DNA from 3 places in the Bacillus sp. FJAT-53060 genome. Region 3 is predicted to be linked to each of the others. Evidence: predicted binding sites of a transcription regulator. Region 3 holds the regulator's gene; each other region holds the start of a gene.
The links. Region 3 encodes LexA, which represses DNA repair genes until DNA is damaged. Its sites were predicted from a motif close to CGAACATATGTTCG; they were not measured.
Positions count from the first base shown of each region.

Region 1: WAX46_RS10380 (YolD-like family protein) is a predicted target of LexA. The motif match lies at 2,643-2,656, and genes of this name have one in related genera.
Region 2: recA (recombinase RecA) is a predicted target of LexA. The motif match lies at 3,863-3,876, and genes of this name have one in related genera.

Region 1 covers NZ_JBAWSW010000025.1:9,536-15,060, reverse strand. The annotation lists gene WAX46_RS10395 (hypothetical protein) at 356-718, shown strand; partial or broken gene WAX46_RS10390 (DUF3967 domain-containing protein) at 888-974, opposite strand; gene WAX46_RS10385 (IS3 family transposase) at 1,875-2,108, shown strand; gene WAX46_RS10380 (YolD-like family protein) at 2,691-3,020, shown strand; gene WAX46_RS10375 (Y-family DNA polymerase) at 3,013-4,281, shown strand; partial or broken gene WAX46_RS10370 (IS1595 family transposase) at 4,972-5,194, opposite strand; gene vanR (vancomycin resistance response regulator transcription factor, VanR-F/VanR-M family) at 5,440-5,525, shown strand, end outside.
Region 2 covers NZ_JBAWSW010000001.1:80,120-85,644, forward strand. The annotation lists gene WAX46_RS00490 (TIGR00282 family metallophosphoesterase) at 1-793, opposite strand, end outside; gene rny (ribonuclease Y) at 883-2,445, opposite strand; gene recA (recombinase RecA) at 2,746-3,789, opposite strand; gene WAX46_RS00505 (competence/damage-inducible protein A) at 3,967-5,217, opposite strand; gene pgsA (CDP-diacylglycerol--glycerol-3-phosphate 3-phosphatidyltransferase) at 5,234-5,525, opposite strand, start outside.
Region 3 covers NZ_JBAWSW010000030.1:17,197-22,721, forward strand. The annotation lists gene WAX46_RS11535 (hypothetical protein) at 265-1,140, shown strand; gene WAX46_RS11540 (hypothetical protein) at 1,198-1,530, opposite strand; gene WAX46_RS11545 (IseA DL-endopeptidase inhibitor family protein) at 1,642-2,184, opposite strand; gene WAX46_RS11550 (hypothetical protein) at 2,476-2,925, shown strand; gene lexA (transcriptional repressor LexA) at 2,971-3,591, opposite strand; gene yneA (cell division suppressor protein YneA) at 3,751-4,062, shown strand; gene WAX46_RS11565 (YneB family resolvase-like protein) at 4,080-4,727, shown strand; gene WAX46_RS11570 (DUF896 domain-containing protein) at 4,797-5,021, shown strand; gene tkt (transketolase) at 5,209-5,525, shown strand, end outside.

The DNA.
Region 1 (5,525 bases), on a different contig from region 3:
TGTTCCTTAACTGTGGAGGTGCTTTGATGATCATTGCATGTGGTTTTCAGAAACGGAAAGATGCCGTCCGGTGCTGTTCGTTCATGATTCCAGCCAGCCCCTCAAAAAATTCGGGGCTTTCGCCGGAGCGTGAAAAGGCATTTTTTCAATCGAACTTGGCGTTTTCTTCAGGAGCGCTACGGAAAAAATCGAATCATTGGAAAATGATATTGATGTGTTTTTTTAAAATGCATTTAAATACAGAAAAACATGTTTTGAAAATAAATTTCCAAATATAGAACCCACATCAGTGTTCTTTCTTGGTTATATTAAAGAAGAAAATTAATAGGATTCATCTGATGATGATTACATAGGGATGTCAATAGGTGGGAGTATAAAGGTTAGAGCGGAATCTCCTGTTGCGGAGAATGTCCTTTTTAATGAAAAGGACGGTTTATCGCGAACGTTTGTTATGGAAACTAAAGAAGCTTATGATAAAGCAAATGCATTTTTAGCGAAATCTCAACCGCAGATTACTGTAATGGCAAAGAAGAAGAAAAACTGTGGAGGAGTCAATCGTTATGATGGGAACAGAGTAGCAGGTACAGTGTATATTGATTCTTGTAGAGCTAATAAGATGGCTGCTATTATAAATGCTGGCGGTACTGGGATTAAGGTTAAAGTTTTAAGAAATCCTATTAATGGTAAAATGTATCCTTATTGGATAAAACCACAATAATTTAAGTGGAGGGATATATATGCGATTGTTAAAAATATCTCTACTTTTAATTTCTATGTTAGTTATTTCAATTAGTATTTATACAATCTTTTTTGATTCATCTGGCTCAACTGCTTATTTTGCTTCTCCCTTGATTGGCTTAATGTTAATAATAATAATAGCTATATTGTCATGTGTGTTCTATTTCCAAAATTGTCAACACTTTTTTTGTTTCAATGGATTCTTTCAAAGCGAGCATGAGATTTTCATCTCGCTTTTTTTGCTGTTCTTCAAATCATTCTAGCTGTTTATGGTGTGTTTTATAAATACTTAAGAGGTTAAGGAGAGTAATAAAATGTATTTATTCTTATTCACTTTAATTTACTGTGTGTTAACACAGATTTTTAATTTGTCCTATGAGATTTCTTTTGGGGTGTATCTTATTGGTTTAGGTCTGATAAAAGGACTTTCCAGTGGGGAAATTAAAGATATCTTTAATTTCAAGAAGACAAGGGACGTGTACAAAGAAAACAGATTCATAGATTCTTTAATGGAATTGCTCTCTTTGATATTAATCTTTATTAATACATACATAATTGATTATGAACCATTCTCTCCCTTTGAGTTTGTTTATACTTTTATCCTAATTGTACTTCTATACAGATTCCTATTTTGGGGAATCATAAGAGAGTCGAAAAAATGGTTTCATAAAGAATCATAAGAGACGTTGTAGTATTGACTTATAAAAATCACTTACCATATATTTTCATGCTACCATTTTTTGTTTTTCATTTGGGAATATGATGGGAAATTTAAGGTTATTTTCATTGTGTAAAGATGTTTCTTTATGTAAAATTACCACGAAAAGAATATTTTTCAACCGATAACGAAGTATTCCAAAGAAGGATAGCAACAGCTCAAATATTAAAAGTAATGCTTGAAGAATTTCGAAGGATAAAAAAGGTATAATAAACAATGGCAAAGACACTGTAGTCTGCCGTTAAGTGACTTTAAATAAAAGAAGTATTTCAAAGAAAGGAGGAATGCTAAATGTTACAAAAGAAATCATGGATAAGCTAGAAATTAAGAATAGAACACAAGGGTTTGGATGAAATGGTAGCGCATCATATGGGGAAACATCGGTTTCATCAAAGTAAGTATAAGTACATTCTGTAAGATGTTTGAAGTCGCTAAATCAACATTTTATCGTTGGAAAAAACAAGGTCATCCGACAAAACAACAAGTGTTAATCGACCTCATTTCATCTCTTTGTGAGTCACACCAATATACGTATGGTTATCGTAAAAGAACGGCTCTACTGCAAAAAGAAATAAAAATGAATCATAAAACGGTACAACGTATTCAACAAAGCCACTTGAAATACATTGAATCAGCTACAGGCACTGCTTGAAAACTGTATACTTCATCGTGATCAAACATCGGTCTACATTTCATATGTTATCAAAAAAGGCATTATCATGAGCGTGCCCTGTATGGGAATGCCTGCTGATAATGCCCCAATGGAATTTTTCCACTGTTTTCATATTTATTCCTTATCTATTAATATTTTTTCCCGAAACATTCGCCTATGTTAAACCCTGATAAGAATGTTAAGCCATAAAAGCAAGGCGCACAAGCTGTACCCATTGTTACATTACAAGCTCCGCCACAGATGCTTCCTGCTAATGTAATCATCGCCCAACTAACTCCTTTTGAAGCCTTTCTGGCGTAATTATCCCTAAGAGAATATAAAAAAGAAGCACAATTTTGTTTTAAAAATGATTTCACCTTCTAGTACATAAAAATATTATATCTCAAATTATGTAATGATTTCCATAAGATGAAAGCCTCAATATCATGCAGTTTCATAGTATAAAAGGAATTAAAGGAGGGTATTTATTTTCCATAATTTACATTGAACGAAAGTTCTGTAACACATTGAAACGGAACATTTGTTCTGTTACTATTTAATCATTCGAAAAGGAGTGATTAAATGCTTAGAGACAGAGGAACGATCAAATGGACTGCTATGATGTTGCCTGAGCATGTTACACGACTTAAACACGATTTAGCAGAAACGCAAAAAACAGATAAACCAATTATAGATGAACAACAAATAGAAGAATTTGAATCGATCATTGCCTATGCTATGGGTGTTAACAAGCCTGTAAGCTTTTCTGTCTACAATTCAGGAAGAATAGATAATCTTATTGGTCATACTCAATACATCAACTACGAGAAGAAAATGCTACATATAAAGGATTTGTCGCATGAAACTCACTTTATTATTTTTGATGATATAGTGGGAGTCTCTTATGATTGATTACACCAAGTTTCCACGGAAAAAGATACTCTGTGTTGATATGAAATCTTTTTATGCATCAATCTCAGCAGTTATGATGGGCTTAGATCCTCTTGAGTGTTATTTGGCTGTTGTAGGTAACACAGAGAGGCAGGGGAGTGTTGTCTTAGCAGCAAGCCCTAAACTTAAACAAGATTTCAAAATTAAGACTGGATCAAGATTATTTGAAATTCCTAATGATCCAAGAATCCATATTGTTAATCCTAAAATGGATACGTTTATAAATGTTTCAACGAAAATCACACAGTTGTTTTATCGATATGTCCCAGAATGTGATGTTCACACTTACTCAATCGATGAGTCTTTTTTGAAGGTTGATGGAGCTATGAGAATGTGGAAAAGTGTTGAAGAAATTACAGAACATATACAAGATGCCCTTATGAGAGAGTTTGGGCTGCCTTGTACAATTGGAATCGGTGACAACATGTTAATAAGCAAGCTTGCTCTTGATTTAGAAAGTAAAAAAGCACCCAATGGAATTGTTAGGTGGAGATATGAGGACATACCAGCAAAGCTTTGGCCAGTTAGACCAATTTCTAAAATGTGGGGAATAGGAGGGAGGATGGAACGAAACTTGAACAGAATGGGGATTTTTACAGTCGGTGCATTAGCTAGATATTCACTTGAATCTCTAGAAAAGAAATTCGGGATAATGGGAAATCAAATTTACCATCACGCTTGGGGAATTGATTTATCTGAAATAGGCACTCCGATGTTGCAGGGACAAGTGAGCTTTGGAAAGAGTCAAATTCTACTCAGAGACTACACAAAGAAAGAAGAAATAAAAGCCGTTATCCTTGAAATATGTGAAGAAGTTGCAAAAAGAACGAGAGAACATAACAAAGTGGGTAGGACAATCAGTTTAGGGATAGGATACAGCAAAGAGGATTTTGGTGGGGGATTTCACAGAAGTAAAACAATTGAAAGTCCAACAAATATCACAATGGATATATACAAAACATGTATCGAATTGTTTAACACGTTTTATCAGCACAAAACAGTCAGAAGTATTTCTGTCACATTAAGCAAAATTGAGGAAGATTCCAATCAACAACTCACTTTATTTGATGAACAGGGGTTAGAGAAAAAAAGACAGTTAGGTTATGTTATGGACGGAATTAGAAATAAATATGGCTCAAATTCGCTTCTAAGGGCTGTTTCATACACTAAAGGTGGGACGGCATTATACAGAGCCGGTTTAACCGGTGGACATAGAAGCTGATGTTGAAATCATAATGGCCTTGTTATACAATTGAATCAAAAAGAAGTGAGGATGCGCTAACACCATGGTAATGTACAATCTGTCCTATCAAGCGCCTGGCTAATCATGAGATATATTTATATTAAATTGATTATGTAATTCTTAATGCATCCTCTTCAATCCTGATCAACTGGGGAAATCTCTACAGCACCCTGGAAATCATGTATGATCGATAGGGTTATTGACATCACTGGACTTGGGTTTATCACAGGTGGAATGCAAAAACTGACTGTAAATTAGCTGTTGAGATCATCAAAATCGTTGGAAAAAACGCAGTCAAGGGTGGCGTTATTATACGCAAGCCTTGCTTGGTTCAGCGTTCGCTGTATTGGAAAATAAGCCAAAAGTAGAGGGGACAAATTAATATGAACAGTATTAAGTACATATCTTATTTTGTAATATCACTTGTGCTACAGTTGCTGTGGTTCGTTGCAATGAAAAAGAGCACAGATGTCACGATACTAGACATGTTAGTTTTGTCTCTATTATTCACGCTTTTCATGTTTGTTATTGATAAAGTATTCAAGAAAAAGCAGACTGCCTAGTCTGTTTTTTCTATTAATTGATTATGTCATTGTGCCAACGTGCCATGGACTTCAAATAATTCTTATTCGTTACATCAGTAAAATTCTTCCCACAATACTTGCATCAGTAACGTTGGCGTTCTAACTGCGACTGCTTATTTTCACATTATATTTACCGAAACGAACAGCTTTATTGGAATGGCAATGTGAACAAGTACATCTTATGCTTCTGTTCTGAAACCTCTTTACAGGTCCATAAGCAGCCAAAGAGTTTGTAAAGAACTCTTTGAGACGGTATTGTCTGTTGTACTTAACTTTCTGATTTCTCGAATAATCTCCTTCAATGCCATTCGTAACAACTCTCTCTCGTTCTTTTTATTGTAGAACAAAGAACGGCCATTGGCCGCTCACTTATTATTGAAATTTTTCTTGTAAGACTTAGTATGGATAAAGGATTGTCATTAAGCTAAGGGAAGTTTAGTTAAAGAGCTGTGTTTATTTTTGACCCAACAATAATACATTTTTTTTGAAGAAGAAAAGATATAATAAGAAATGAATAGAGCCTATATACGAAACTTTATTTAGGGGTGCAAATATGAAAAATATTTCAATACTAATTGCTGATGATGAGGAGGAAATTGCTGATCTAATTGCCTTTCATTTAGAAAAAGAAGGATACCA
Region 2 (5,525 bases), on a different contig from region 3:
ATTCAAAGAAAATATGGTCATCATTTATCAAAATTCGATCAATTTTGACAGCTTTTTTCGACTGTTCGTCAATTTCTACGATTACTGCACTTAATGTCGTGCGTCCTTCCGCAATTTCAAACCGTACTGGAAGGCTCGTTTTGAATCGTTTAATGATGGTTTCTCGGTCAACACCTAAAATGCCATCATAAGGGCCGGTCATCCCAACATCTGAAATATACGCAGTTCCTTTTGGCAGCACGCGGTTATCTGCTGTTTGAACATGTGTATGCGTTCCAACGACACATGATGCACGACCATCCGTATACCAGCCCATTGCTTGCTTTTCACTTGTGGCTTCACCATGAAAATCAATAAAAATAAAAGGTGTATGTTTTGATGATTCTGCGATTAGTTCATCGACTTTTTGAAATGGGCAGTCAATTGGCGGTAAAAATGTGCGTCCTTGTAAGTTGATGACAGCCAATTCTTTTCCTTGTTTTTTGATAAAGGTGAGTCCTTTTCCTGGAGTACCTTGCGGGAAGTTGGCTGGACGAACAATATTGGCTGCGTCATCAATGAAATCGAAAATATCTCTTTTATCCCATGTATGGTTCCCCATCGTGAGTACGTCAGCTCCTGCTTGCAAAAGCTCGTGATAGATTTTCTGATTGAGCCCTTTCCCGTGAGCAGCATTTTCTCCGTTTACAATTGTAAAGTGTGGCTGATATTTTTTCTTAAGCTTTGGCAAATATTCTTTTAGCGTATCTCTGCCAGGTGAACCGACAATATCTCCAACAAATAATATTTTCATTCGTTTTGAACCCTTTCTCTTATAAATTGATCTTCCTATCAGTGTTGCATATTTACATAAAAAAATAAAGCGGCGCTAAGCGCACCGCTCTATTTTGCATACTCTACTGCGCGAGTTTCTCGAATGACCGTCACCTTAATATGGCCAGGGTAATCGAGCTCGTCCTCAATTCGCTTACGAATATCCCTTGCTAGACGGTGAGCTTCAAGATCATTAATTGAATCTGGCTTCACCATAATACGTACTTCACGTCCAGCCTGTATCGCAAACGATTTTTCAACACCTTCATAAGATTCAGAGATATCTTCTAATTTCTCAAGTCTCCGAATGTAATTTTCAAGCGTCTCACTTCTTGCACCAGGGCGTGCTGCAGATAATGCATCAGCTGCCGCAACAAGAACAGCAATAATAGATGTCGGTTCTTGGTCACCGTGGTGAGATGCAATACTGTTGATGACAACAGGATGCTCTTTATATTTCGTCGCAAGCTCAACGCCAATTTCTACGTGGCTTCCTTCTACTTCGTGATCAATGGCTTTTCCAATGTCATGCAGAAGACCAGCTCGTTTTGCAAGCTTTGCATCTTCTCCAAGCTCTGAAGCCATGAGACCTGCAAGATGCGCAACCTCAATTGAATGCTTCAGGACATTTTGTCCATAACTTGTACGGAATTTTAAGCGACCGAGAATTTTGATGAGATCCGGATGCAGACCATGAACCCCGACTTCAAATGTCGTTTGTTCACCCATCTCTCGGATGTAGTCATCGACTTCACGGCGTGATTTTTCCACCATTTCTTCAATTCGTGCAGGATGAATGCGCCCATCCTGGACTAGCTTATCGAGAGCTATCCTCGCTGTTTCACGTCTAATCGGATCGAAGCCCGATAAAATTACAGCTTCAGGTGTATCATCAATGATCAGGTCAATACCTGTTAACGTTTCTAACGTACGGATATTTCGTCCTTCACGTCCGATAATACGACCTTTCATCTCATCATTTGGAAGATTGACTACAGATACCGTTGTTTCAGCGACATGATCAGCTGCGCAACGCTGTAACGCAAGTGAAAGAATGTTTTTCGCCTTTTTATCAGCCTCTTCTTTCGCTCGGTTTTCAGATTCTTTCGTCATGACTGCAATGTCGTGGGAAAGCTCATTTTCAACTTGATCCAGAATGATTTGTTTCGCTTCATCTCGAGTTAGGCTAGAAATGCGTTCCAACTCGGCTTTCTGCAAACGAATCATATCATCCACTTTGCTTTCCATCTCTTCAATATGTTGTTGTCGTTCATTCAGAGAATGATCTCTCTTCTCCAACACGGACTCCCGTTTATCTAAAGATTCGTCCTTTCGATCAAGATTTTCCTCTTTTTGAAGTAAACGGTTTTCTTGTCTTTGAAGCTCATTACGTCTTTCACGAACTTCTTGCTCCGCCTCTAACCGAAACGAATGAATTTCATCTTTCGCTTCCAAGAGCGCTTCTTTCTTCAATGCTTCCGCATCACGCTTTGCATCCTCAACAATTTGTTCGGCCATGTTTCTTGCACCGGATATTTTTGCTTCTGCAATGGTTTTTCGAACAAAGTAGCCAACAACTAAACAGATTAGGCTCAGCAAAATGGAGATGATCGTAAACATCGTAGGCGACATATTTTCACCTCCTCTTGCTATGAACTTGGTTTTACAAATAAAGTGTCGGCATGTACATTGTTTTGTGTCTCAACATACAGGGCCTTCACAGGGAATGAGATCCTCACTGCCCTTGTCAAGTTTAAATTAGTTATCAATCATGTTAAGAAAAACAAGTGATACATTCCCATTGTAATTGTGTCGGAAATACTTGTCAAGCTAGTCAGACTGAGGCGTAAGTTGTTATTTCAAGCAAAGACAGAACTTTTGACCCACTAGCTGTCATGTAATTGTAAAAAAAAGACGCTTTTAAGCGTCTTTTTAGTCATTAAACTCCAATTCTTCTTGTCCTTCTTCTTCGGTCTGTTTCACTCCGTTTGTATTCAAACCATAGTACTCCCTGATTTGTTCTTGAATCATGAGAAGGATATCCTTGTTTTCCTTTAAGAACTGTTTCGCGTTTTCGCGACCTTGTCCAAGACGTTCCTCCTGGTAAGAATACCAAGCACCACTTTTTTGCACGATGTCTAGTTCGCTTCCAAGGTCGATGATTTCTCCCTCTTTCGAGATCCCTTCACCGTACATGATGTCTACTTCCGCAATACGGAATGGCGGTGCGACTTTGTTTTTCACGACTTTAATTCTCGTTTTATTTCCCATAATGTCATTGCCTTGTTTCAGCTGTTCAGCACGGCGAACTTCTAAGCGAACAGACGAATAGAACTTCAGTGCACGTCCACCAGGCGTTGTTTCAGGGTTACCGAACATGACCCCTACTTTTTCACGAATTTGATTAATAAAGATGGCAATTGTTTTCGATTTGTTGATAGCACCTGATAGTTTACGTAGTGCTTGAGACATCAAACGTGCTTGAAGACCAACGTGTGAATCCCCCATGTCTCCTTCAATCTCTGCTTTTGGTACAAGCGCAGCAACTGAGTCAATGACAACAATATCAACTGCACCACTGCGGACAAGAGCTTCTGCAATTTCAAGTGCTTGTTCTCCTGTATCTGGTTGAGAAAGTAACAACTCATCAATGTTAACACCTAGCTTTTGAGCGTAAACTGGATCTAGCGCATGCTCTGCATCGATAAATGCAGCTTGTCCTCCCTGCTGCTGAACCTCAGCAATTGCATGAAGTGCCACTGTCGTTTTACCAGAACTCTCTGGACCATACACTTCAATAATACGACCGCGAGGATATCCACCTATTCCAAGCGCAGTATCAAGTGCTAACGAACCACTAGGTACTGTTGAAATATGTGTATCTGTTTGCTCTCCTAGTTTCATAATAGAGCCTTTACCAAACTGTTTTTCTATTTGTTTAAGAGCCATATCTAAGGCTGCTTGACGATCACTCATTCTATTGTTTCCTCCTTTATCAATTCCACTATCTATACTATACCTTGTTTCACGTCATTTGCCAAGAAAAAAACGAACACATATTCGATTTTTCTTGGCAAATCATTTTAAAAAAAGAGCTGTTTCTATTAGAAAAAACGCTCTTTTCTAAAGGAGTAAACTTAACAAAAAACAAAATTAACTCTCTTTTAATAATTTGAGCAGGTGATGCAAACCATATTTGACAGCCCGTTTTCGAATGCCTGATCGACTGCCTGTAAACATCCATTCATACACGTCTGTCTGATCTTTTGTGGCTAGCCCAATAAATACTTTTCCGACTAGCTGTTCTTCTTGGGTAGCAGGTCCTGCCACACCAGTAAAGCTAATACCGATATCACTTCCTGTCAGCTTTCGAACGCCTTCAGCGAGCTCTAAAGCGCACTCTTTGCTGACAGCACCATGAGAAGACAACGTTTCCTCGCGGCAGCCTAGCACCTGCTGCTTGACTTGATTTGTGTAACAAACCACACTTCCGTTAAAAATCGACGATGCCCCTTCGAGATCTGTCAACCATTCAGAAAACATTCCGCCAGTCAAGCTTTCAGATGCTGCCACTGTTTTCCCATGTTCGTGCAAGGCCTTGGAAGCTTCACGGACAAGAGAAGTATCACCATATCCGTAGAAGTATTCCCCTACCCGCTCTAGAATTTGTGCTTCTGTTTCTTTTAAAAGACGTTCAGTCTCCTGTTCAACCTCGTGCTTGGCCGTTAGCCTTAGCGATACTTCACCGTCTGCTGCAAGCGGTGCAATTGTCGGATTGGTCTGAGCATCAATTATATCTTCAAGATCTGTTTCAAGCTGTGATTCACCTATCCCGAAGAAACGTAGAACGACAGACACAATTTTTTCCTTCAAGCCAAGTTTCTCAGAAATCAGCGGCTTCAATTCATTTTCAAACATCGGGTGTAGTTCACTTGGCGGACCAGGAAGCAGAATATAAAACGTATCTTCTTCTTGAATAAACATACCTGGTGCCATTCCGAACCGGTTCACCAGCACATCAGATCCCTCTAAAACGAGTGCCTGCTTGCGGTTGTTCGGAGACATGTCACGTCCTGTCTTTTGAAAGTAGTCTTGAATCGATTCAAACGCTTCTTCATTTAGCACAAGCTCTTTGCCAAGCGTATTGGCAATGGTTTCTTTTGTTAAATCATCTTTTGTTGGTCCGAGACCGCCTGAGAATATAATAAAATTAGATCTTTCTTGCGCCACTTGAATAGCCTGCTTTAAACGCTCCGAATTGTCACCAACTGCTGTGTGGTAATAAACATTCACACCAATTTCAGCTAGCTGTTTGCTGATGAATTGTGCATTCGTATTCGTAATTTGCCCTAGCAATAGTTCGGAACCGACTGCAATAATTTCTGCTTTTCTCTCTGACTTCAAAGCGTACACGTCCTTTTTAGTTAGAATTCTTTAAGGCTTCCCAGTTTTTCGCAAAGTAATCCCAGCCTGAGACAACAGTGAAGAACACCGCGACCCACATCGCAAGATCACCGAACGGGAATGATACAAGTTCAAACGGTAGGTTATGCAAAAGAAGTGCTGAAATCGCAATGATTTGCGCCCACGTCTTCACTTTTCCAAGCATATTTGCCGCTACCACTTCACCGCCTCCGGCTAAGACAAGCCTTAGACCTGTTACAGCAAATTCACGGCTAATGATCACAATCGCCATCCATGCCGGTGTGAGG
Region 3 (5,525 bases):
TGGAGATATTCCAAACAAAAAGGGATTTCAACGGAAAGAACAGCTTGATAGTGTGAGCTATGCGGTCCGTATTTATATCGCAGGCATTAAGCAGCAAGAAGATCTGTCTCATTGACAGGTCTTTTTTATGTATCGAACCGATATTATGAAGGAGGTGGAAACATATCATAACATTTTTGACAAAAAACCAATAAAGATTTGACAGTTTTGTGAAACATGGTATGCTTATTATGTGAAATAATTCACATTGAGGAGTAGAGGCAGATGAAAAGAAAGCCTGTTTATGTGGAAACAACCATTCATGCACCTATAGAAAAAGTATGGGAGTATACGCAAAATCCAAAGCTTCATGAACAATGGGATTTGCGATTTTCGACCATTTCATTAAATGGACCTAGAGATGAACAACCCCAATCCTTTTTGTATGAGAAACATCTTGGATTCGGCATCAGCGTGACAGGGACAGGAGCGTATCGAACGAGCGTGATGGATGAGCGTAATGAAAGAGCATCCTCACTCAAATTTACATCGTCACATCCTTTGTCCTTCATTAAAGAAGGCAGAGGGTATTGGAAATACATGAAAACGAATGATCACATTGTGTTTCAGTCGCAATTTGATTATGAAACAAAGGAAGGAAAAGGGTGGAAATGGGGAGACCGGTTCTTTTTTCGGCCAATGATGGGTTTTATGACTGCCTTTAGTTTTGGCGCATTAAAGACGTGGCTTGAAAAGGGCACGCATCCCCGTTTGCTGCTTGAGAGAACACTTGCCCATTACGGAATTTGTTTGTTGTTTGCTATCGTCTGGCTATGTCAAGCGATCATTCCTTTTTCACCTTCTGCTTTTGATCATAGCACCGGATTTCGATTGTTTTATGCGCTTTTAGGCGTATCATGGCTCATTCCTAAGCTTCCAAAGAAATATGTATTTGCTTTTCAAAGTATTTTTTTTCTCATCATGCTTTGTATAGGGATTCTATCCCCAGAAACGACCCTGCATGAGCCGCTTGTGATGAGTGCATTTTTGTTCTTGTCGATTGCGGGTATGATTAATTTAAAAGATTGTGTAGATGTGTTTTCCATCAAACGAAAAAGGGGAGGTAGACACGGTCGCTCATCATCAAGTAAAAGACGATAAGCTGCATCCGAAATTAAAAGAGCGGTAGGACAGACAACAGATAAATCCTTTGGAGAGTCAAATTAGTTGGATGCTGCCATTTGCCTTAGTTGGACTTTTAGGATGATCATAAAGTTGGTGGAGAGAGCGCATTTCAAAATTAAATGAGTGGAAACACACCTTATTTTGGACAGCATGGCTCATGCTTGCACCTCCAATTGCTGTACTGAGTGGCATAGGACCTAAAAAGATGATTGAGATATTTGCGGAAAATAAAGGAATGTCTACATATTTACTTCCATCAGCAATCGCAGTGACCTTTTGATAAGCATATGAAGTATGCAGCCTTCTAACTCCATTCGAATGGCCTCTACCTTTTATGTTGATGGGGTAACTAACTCTTTTTTTCATACAAAAACACCTCCAAATTGGTTTCAGGTATGCTATACCCGATGTTCAACTTAAAGGTGTTTTTATTTGTCTCACTTTATGGAGTCAGTCCCCACAGGCTTGGTTTTTTAATTAGATCACAGCGTCAATTTTAGTTACTTTCCAATTCTTTTGTACTTTCTCATAAGTTACAGTTCGTTTTACTTTGCGTCCATCAAGCGTTGGGACTGTGAACTCATATGTGTATATTGTATTTTTCTTAGAGACGAGTTTAGGTGATGCTTTTTCCCAATTGAGCATGTTGTCTCCGTCACCAACTGGTACAGCCATTTTGCCTTTATGAACAATGAATTGATAGTCTTTTAAACCATGAGTGATCGCATCTTTTGTGAAAACTTGAGATAGGTAGCTGTTTAGTTTTTTCTTTGTATCAAATGTTTTTGAAAGATAGTTGTAAGTCATGTCTTTATAAGTAAATGATTTTAATTTGTAATCTGAATGTTCATTAATTTTGTAGCCTGACATAGCACTCCAAAAGTGTTCTCTTGCATCAAGGGCAATATGTAACGCTTCTTTATTTGTCAAAGTGGAGGATTTTTTGGAAGCGGCCAGTGTCGTTGTTTGTAAAGAGATCATAAGCATAATAGTAGTTAATAAAACAAATAATTTTTTCAAGGCAATTGCCTCCTTTTCTAAATGAAAACTTCTTATGTTACAAATGTTACAATAATTACAGCAGGATTACAAGAGTTAAATCTAAATGTTTTTTATTTCTTTTCTTTCTGTCTATATAACGTTTGAGGGAGACAAAAAGTTTTCATTTTTTATTTTTTTTCCTCATTATTATTTAACCGTTCTATAGGAGAACAAAACGTCTTTTGAAAAATTTCTATTTGAAGACTCAACACTCTTTTTTAATTATTGAATATACTGTCGTGATGAATGTCTAAGAAAGTGGTGTTTAGTATGTATTATCCATATGAAGGTATGTGGAATGGGTACTCATACGATAGGCAGGTACAAAGCTTGCCGTCGCTTCCTATTCCTCAGGTTGGAGGATTTTCTGGCTTACCAATGGGAGGGGGAGCGACTGGGCCAAGGCAAGGTTCAGGCGCACAATCAGCCCCGCCCGCTCCGCCGCAGCATATTATATCCCAGTATCAGCAAGCAGTCTCTCAGCCTCAAAGTATGCTGCCACTTATTTCAGGGCAAAGTGTCAGTGGAGGTCAACAAACTGTTCAATTTGCAGCCGGGTGTAATAGACGATGGACCATTGTGTTCCTTAGAAACGGTCAAGTATTTCTAATGTATGTAATTTCATCACAGCCTTTTGGCCGTACAACGGGCTTTATATGGCCGTATTTTACATTTGGTTCCTTCCCAAGCTCAAGTATTCTTGCTTATTCTTGCTCATAAAAAAAAGCCGGTTCTCATCAGCAGTTGATGAAATACCGGCTTTTTTTAATGAATATTTCTAAATACACCAATTACTTTACCTAGTATACTTACATTCTGTAAAATAATCGATTCCATTGATGGGTTCTCTGGCTGTAATCTAAAGTGCGTATCTTCTTTATAAAAACGTTTCACTGTTGCTTCATCTTCCTCTGTCATAGCGACCACAATATCCCCATTGTTGGCGGTGCTTTGCTGACGCACAATGACATAGTCCTTGTCCAATATTCCTGCATCAATCATACTTTCTCCCATAATTTCAAGCATAAATACTTGTTCATCTGGCGCTGCAAAAGTTTCTGGAAGAGGGAAGTATTCTTCTACATTCTCAACAGCCGTGATAGGTAAACCCGCTGTGACTTTTCCAATGACTGGAACATTCATTACAGCATTCTTTGAAATATTCATTTCCTCTTCATCTAGTACTTCGATGGCTCTAGGCTTCGTCGGGTCTCTTCTGATTAAGCCCTTTGTTTCTAGTCTAGCTAAATGTCCATGGACGGTTGAACTAGATGCTAGACCGACAGCTTCACCAATTTCACGAACGGATGGGGGATAACCCTTGCTTTTTACTTCTTCTTTGATGAATTTCAGGATATCGAGTTGTCTTTTTGATAGCTTCGTCATCTTTTGCACCTCAAAACGTCAATTTTAAAGAAATTATAGCATGTTTTTCCTAACAGTACAAACATAGGTTCGAAAAAAGGTTTTGACAGAAACATCTGTTCGCATTTATAATAAGTGACAGGAAGAGCGAACGTATATTCTATTAGGAGAGATGATATTATGAGGTTAAAAGAATCGATTATTTTTATTGCACTATTCTCATTCATCGTTGGCATATTTCTTTCACTTATTGCAGCCACAAGCCATAATAATCCAAATCAATATGTTAAAATAGAGGTTCAATCAGGTGATACTCTTTGGGGGTTAGCTGATCAAGTAAACGATAGCAAATCAATCGATAAAAATGCGTTTATTGACTGGGTAACCGAACACAATGATCTTGCTTCAACTGAAATCCAGCCTGGAGACATCCTTGTGATACCTGTCAAAAAAGAGCATCCAGTCGTATATCAACTTGCAACAGTCCGGTAGAAAGGTTGATTAAAAACATGAACGCAATAATTTATGCGAGAGTGAGTACTGTCAAAGAAGAGCAGGAAACCTCACTGAAAAGACAAGAAGAAGAACTTCGAGCTTTAGCTGCTTTGTACAAGATGAATGTGGTCAAAGTCGTGAAAGAGAAAGCAAGTGGATACGAACTAGATCGTGATGGTGTTTTTGAGATGCTTGCTACGATGAAAGAAGAGTCAATAGATGCTGTTCTTATTCAAGATGAGACACGCCTTGGAAGAGGGCAAGCAAAAATTGGGCTTCTTCATTGTCTTTTTAAAGAGAAAGTAAAAGTGTATAGCGTTTTTCATAGAGGAGAGCTTGAGCTTTCAGAAGCTGATGAAATGGTCATTGAAATTGTAGGAATTGTAGAAGAGTATCAACGAAAAATTCATAACCTGAAAATAAAGCGGGGAATGAAAAAAGCTGTTGAGCGCGGGTATCAGCCTGAGCTGAATTTAAAACACCAGGATCAGGCGCCTGGTCGTGAGCGTATTGAAGTACCGATTTCAGAAATTGTTCGCTTAAGAAAAAACAACATGACGTTCGCCGAAATTGCAGAGACGCTTCAGGCACTTGGCTTTGACATCTCAAAGGCAACAGTGCATAGAAGGTATCAGGAATACGAAAAAGGTCTTTCTTCTTAAAGTGTGATTTGTTGTAAAAGTGAATGATATTTAGTAGTATGTAGAGAAAATGTTTTAAAGGAGTTTGTCATGATTTCTAAAGAACAGCTTGCAAGAATAAATGAGCTTTCAAAAAAGTCAAAAGAGAACGGTTTATCGGACGCAGAAAAAACAGAACAGAAGCATTTAAGAGAAGAATATTTAAAAGCTTTTCGTTCTTCTATGAAAAATACACTCAAAACCGTGAAAATCGTCGATCCTGAAGGAAACGATGTCACACCAGAAAAATTAAAAAGAGACCAGAATCTTCATTAAGGTCATGATTTCTTAATTTTTGAAAAGATGGGAAGAATATTCTCATCTCTTTTCATATTTGCATAAGTTTTTTGGTGATCGATAAACTAAATGAGACAAAATCCTTCTTTTTCAGCGTGAAATAGTTGTGAAAAAAGGACAGTAGATTTATGATAATGGTGTACACAAGATACGGAAGGGGATTTATATGGAAACGATTGAATTGAAATCTATAGCAACAATACGAACTCTCTCCATAGATGCAATTGAAAAAGCGAATTCCGGTCACCCTGGAATGCCAATGGGTGCTGCACCAATGGCTTATGCTTTATGGACGAATCACTTAAACGTAAGTCCGCAAAACCCAAATTGGTTTAACAGAGACCGTTTTGTTTTATCAGCGGGACATGGTTCTATGCTTTTATACAGCATGCTTCATTTAAGCGGATACAACCTTAGCATCGAAGATCTAAAACAATTCCGCCAATGGGGAAGCAAAACACCTGGACACCCAGAATTTGGACA